2 regions of the Acetobacter oryzifermentans genome follow, and region 2 is predicted to be linked to the other one. Evidence: riboswitches for the same ligand, from Rfam matches in the RefSeq annotation. Region 2 holds a riboswitch; the other holds the start of a gene.
The links. Region 2 has a riboswitch for cobalamin ahead of WG31_RS11395 (DUF1636 family protein). Riboswitches for the same ligand answer to the same signal wherever they lie in the genome.
Positions count from the first base shown of each region.

Region 1: linked by a shared signal. The riboswitch ahead of WG31_RS08150 (Rieske 2Fe-2S domain-containing protein) and the one ahead of WG31_RS11395 (DUF1636 family protein) in region 2 are both predicted to bind cobalamin.

Region 1 is NZ_CP011120.1:1,732,614-1,734,814, forward strand. Features, by position in the region: gene WG31_RS08145 (hypothetical protein) at 1-287, opposite strand, end outside; gene WG31_RS08150 (Rieske 2Fe-2S domain-containing protein) at 284-1,378, opposite strand; cobalamin riboswitch at 1,706-1,937, opposite strand; gene WG31_RS16175 (hypothetical protein) at 1,921-2,049, shown strand.
Region 2 is NZ_CP011120.1:2,410,552-2,412,752, forward strand. Features, by position in the region: gene cobW (cobalamin biosynthesis protein CobW) at 1-524, opposite strand, end outside; gene WG31_RS11395 (DUF1636 family protein) at 521-949, opposite strand; cobalamin riboswitch at 1,133-1,366, opposite strand; gene WG31_RS11400 (MarR family winged helix-turn-helix transcriptional regulator) at 1,572-2,039, shown strand; gene WG31_RS11405 (FUSC family protein) at 2,029-2,201, shown strand, end outside.

The DNA.
Region 1 (2,201 bases), 680 kb from region 2:
TGCGCTGGCCTGTCAGTCAGCGCCATCGCCATTTCTATCGCTGTATCGAGAAGCGGCCTGAAATGTGCTTCCAGATAGTCACCACGCATCTGGTGGTCTGTTGGTAGATTGGAAACAGTCATCTGGAAAAGATCATAGCCATTCTGCTGCAATTGTTCTTCTTCAGGTAAAGCCGCATCTGTCTCCAGCAAAGAAATGACACAGGTTCGATCAGGCGCCAGAAGAATGATCTTTTCCAGCAAAGGATGAAAAGCATGGGAAGGTGGCGCGATAAAAGGCAATCTCATGGGGCCGTCTTTTCTACACTCTCTGGCACCTGACCACATCGCCTGAGCAGATCACGAAGTTGATTGATAACCGGGAAGACTTCCCGATTGTGATCTCCACCGAGGTCTTTCCATGCAGCCTGTTCCAGCTCGACAATCTCGCGATCTTCAAAGAAGACGCGCTCCGTGAATGCGACCAGTATTGGCCAGGCAATATCCAGTAAAAAAGGCACTTTCAGTCGTTTGATCGACAACAGACCGAAAACACGGTTGGTCAGCTCCTCACGATCCTGCGGCACATAAGATATCCATAACTCCATCACGGGTTCCTCAATCCCTTGCGTTTCAATACGCAGGATCTGGTAAGGATATTGTGTCCTGATGGTCATGACATCCCGGTAGGCAAAATCCCGACCATCACGGCGTCTCTGGCCGTAGATCAGCGCCTCGCTCAAAGGCTGTTTGCCGCCGGTTCGTGCAAAAGTGTAGCGGGCCTCCACAAAATCCTCTCCGTGATCCATTCCGAGGAACCGAGGCTTCATTTTCCCGACCAACCGACTGTGCAAAACCTGATGATTCATATCCATCAGATTTTCATGCATGAAACTGTAATGACAGTTCACCACCTGCCCGAAGCGCCGCGTGCGATAGCGCCTGTCTCTCACCCTTGGAAAATCAGGAAGCGAGGTCGTCGCCGCAAGAGACTGGTCTCCCATGAAAACAAAAATAAGCCCATCTTTTTCGCGGCAGGCCCAACTTTTGAGACGCAGACATTGCGCTTCGGCTGAAACATTCGGCGAAGCACATTGGCCGTCCCGGTTATATCTCAGACCATGAGCAACGCAGCTTATCAGGTCACCATGGACGTTTCCTTTGCCAAGCAGAACCTGCCGATGGGCGCAAAGGCCATCTAGAGCATAAGGAATGCCGCTTTTGGGGCGCACGACGACGATATGCTGTCCTGCAAACCGGACATCGATTGCCTTTTCCCGTCCCAATTCACGGGACCAAGCGACAGGATACCAGAAGTTCGGGTTGGTTCTGACACGTCTTAAATCAATCTGTACCGCGCACGCTGAATGATCTGAAATTTGGTGAAGTTCGTTTTCCATTGCCTCGGCTTTTCAACTGGCTCAGCGCAAAGGAAACAATACAACGCCTCGTCATGGAGCATCGTGTCGTCTCTCACATTTTGTCTGAGCAAGTGTACCCGTTATCAATTATCGGACAGAATGCATGATTGTCCGGTGACTGACTCTGAAGTGTCTAACGAACTAATGCTGTTTGCAGCACAAAAGCGTCATTCGTATATCGGCCAGAAATAATGGGGTCAGCCCCCCTGACCTGAAAAGAGTCCATCGCCTGATTCATCAGGAGTGACCGAGGCATGAGGCAGACAGGCATATATTCTCTCCTCCCTTCGGTCATCCCGCCCGACGGTTGGTGGCTGAGCAATGGCAGGTCTCCTGGCTCACGGATCATGGCCAACTGGTTCCAACCTTCCCGTTCCTATGAGAACAGTGGTCCACGTTCAAAGTGAACGAACCAGCGGCATACCGCCTACAGTTGCGGGAGCAGCCTCCGACTTTGCTTCCGGCCGATTGTCTGACCAGAACATAACGGAATTCCCTATTACCCCGCTTGCGCGGGACCATTGAAGCGTTTGCTCCTGCACCATGCCGCCAAACGCATCCTACGTGCAAGCTGGAACATTCTGGAGCTGCGAAAGGCAGATATCAGTTTTTCGCATGTAGACCGAGACCGGATTGAGCTGATGCCCTGAAAACAAACATTACGCCAATCAGTTTCTGACTGCGTCTTTTCCTGAGACAATGCAGCCACATTAGTCCATGAACAATATTGATGTATTGATGAAATCAAATCATTTCTGCTCACGGGTTCGTTCAGGCATAAAGCTACCATGACGATGACCAC
Region 2 (2,201 bases):
ATCTGATCTTCAAAAACTTCTGCTAATGGGTTGTCATGATCCAAAGAAGGATCTGCCGCACGCTGCTGGGCAATAGCTTCAGGATCATCTGCAAAACGGCCTGCTGCCACTGCTGGTGCATCTACTACCGTTATCACGCCATCAACTGTCATGCGGTTACGCACTGTTGGCCAACCAAAAGCCTTGAGCAATGGTTTAGGCAGTGCCAAACCAGATGTTTCAATAACCACATGTTCCGGTGGATCAGCCCGATCTAGCAGAGCTTCCATGATTGGCAGAAAATCATCTGCTACCGTGCAGCACAAGCAACCGTTGGTCAGCTCTACAATGTCATCTTCCTTGCAGCCTTCCACTCCGCATCCGCGCAGGATTTCCCCATCAATGCCAAGGGAACCAAATTCGTTCACCACCACGGCAATACGGTGCCCTGCAGCACGCTGAAGCAGATTACGCAAAAGGGTTGTTTTACCTGCCCCTAAAAAACCAGTGATAATGGTTACAGGCACGCGAGATGCGATTGTCATGAAGGCTCCTGTTCATCATAAAGTTGTGCGGGAACACGCCCCAACACCATATTGGAAAGAGATGCCGGACGGCGCGAAGGCATGACTGTTCCCCGCGCAGACTTTGCATAGAGTTGGGCATAAGCCAGCAGATCTTCTGCTTTTTCTGTACCCAGATGTCCTAATAACCATGTCCAACGCTCTGGCATAGCAATGGCTGCAGTGCATCCGCGATCGCAGGCTGCCAAACACTGAACCTGACGCAGCAGAACGGGAGCTTCCTGCCCAGTAGCTTCTGCTTCCTGCACCAAGGCCTGTAAACGTGCATATAGCTGGGCACCCGGCGGTTGATCCATAGCAGGCCCACCGCGCCGACACGTGACACACACATGCAAAACAGGACGATTCTGAAGTGATTTTTGAGAAAAATCGGGAGCTTCGGCCATGCTGTATCCCTGAAATAACCGCCATTCTCAAAGAACAGCCGCTTGACGGGGTGCAGACACCCGGCGCCTCTACCTCAGAGATAAGCAGAGGAAATATACCCTATGGTACATCTATGCCTGCCGGGCACCCCGCCAGCAGCAACGCCAGAACTTAATAATAACTAAGACCCACCAACATGCTTACGCATACTGGCACCAATGGCAGGTTTCCTGGCTTGTACCCACATAATACCCCAGCCATAGGCCAGAACATAAAACGGCGCTCCCTACCTTCCCAGCCTGCATGCAGACCAGTGGTTGAGGCCCGAAAGCCCTTACGGAACACCATGGGTAACTTACAGTTGCGGGGGCAGCGACGGCCTTGCACCGTTCTTCCCTTTTCATCCCGTAAAGGACACCATTAGCCGGTGCACAATGCGCATAAGCGGCCTTTGCTTTCAACCCGCAGTTTTATGACCTCACAACTTTAAGCTCTACCATCCGAAACAGGAGTGAGGCTTCACGCTAATGTTCCTGTGCTTTGTAGCTTTATTTCCATTATTGACGCGCAAAACAGCTATGTTATATTCGTATGAATATACTTTATATATCAAATATTCTTTAGCTAACTAATGAGGATTCCATGACTTCTCCACGCGTTCTGCCCACACTGGATGAAACGCGTTTTTCAGACATGGCGCTTACCTTCCGTATTATGCGGTTAGCCACAGTCTGGCGCACGCAACTGGACAGGGCCTTGCGCCCCCATGGCATGACATTAGCCAGTATGCGCCCGATGGCTTATTTGATGATGATGCCCGATGGAGCCACGCAAAGTGATCTTGCAGCCGCCATGAACGTGGATTGTTCTGCACTGGTGCGTATTCTGGATTTGTTGGAAAAACAAAAGCTGATCACACGCCAACAGGATATGCAGGACCGGCGCGCCAAAAAGCTTGTGCTCACACCTGCAGGGCAAGAAAGATGTGTGTTGTTTCACACTATTTCTGCACAGCTTGAACAGAATGTCCGCCAGAACCTCACGGAAGACCAAGTGCGTAGCTTAATTCATGATCTTTCCTGCATGCTGGAAACACATCATGAACGCTAGATCCGAGCAAAGCAGTAACACACTATCTTCCTTTAACGCTGTGTTCTCCCGCTGCTTACCTGCCCTTTTTTCTGATGAAGCCCAGTGGAATGCCTTTAAGGCTACCGCGGGCTATTCTGCCCGCGTCTTTTTATGCATTGGCATTGCCGTTTTTCTGGCGTT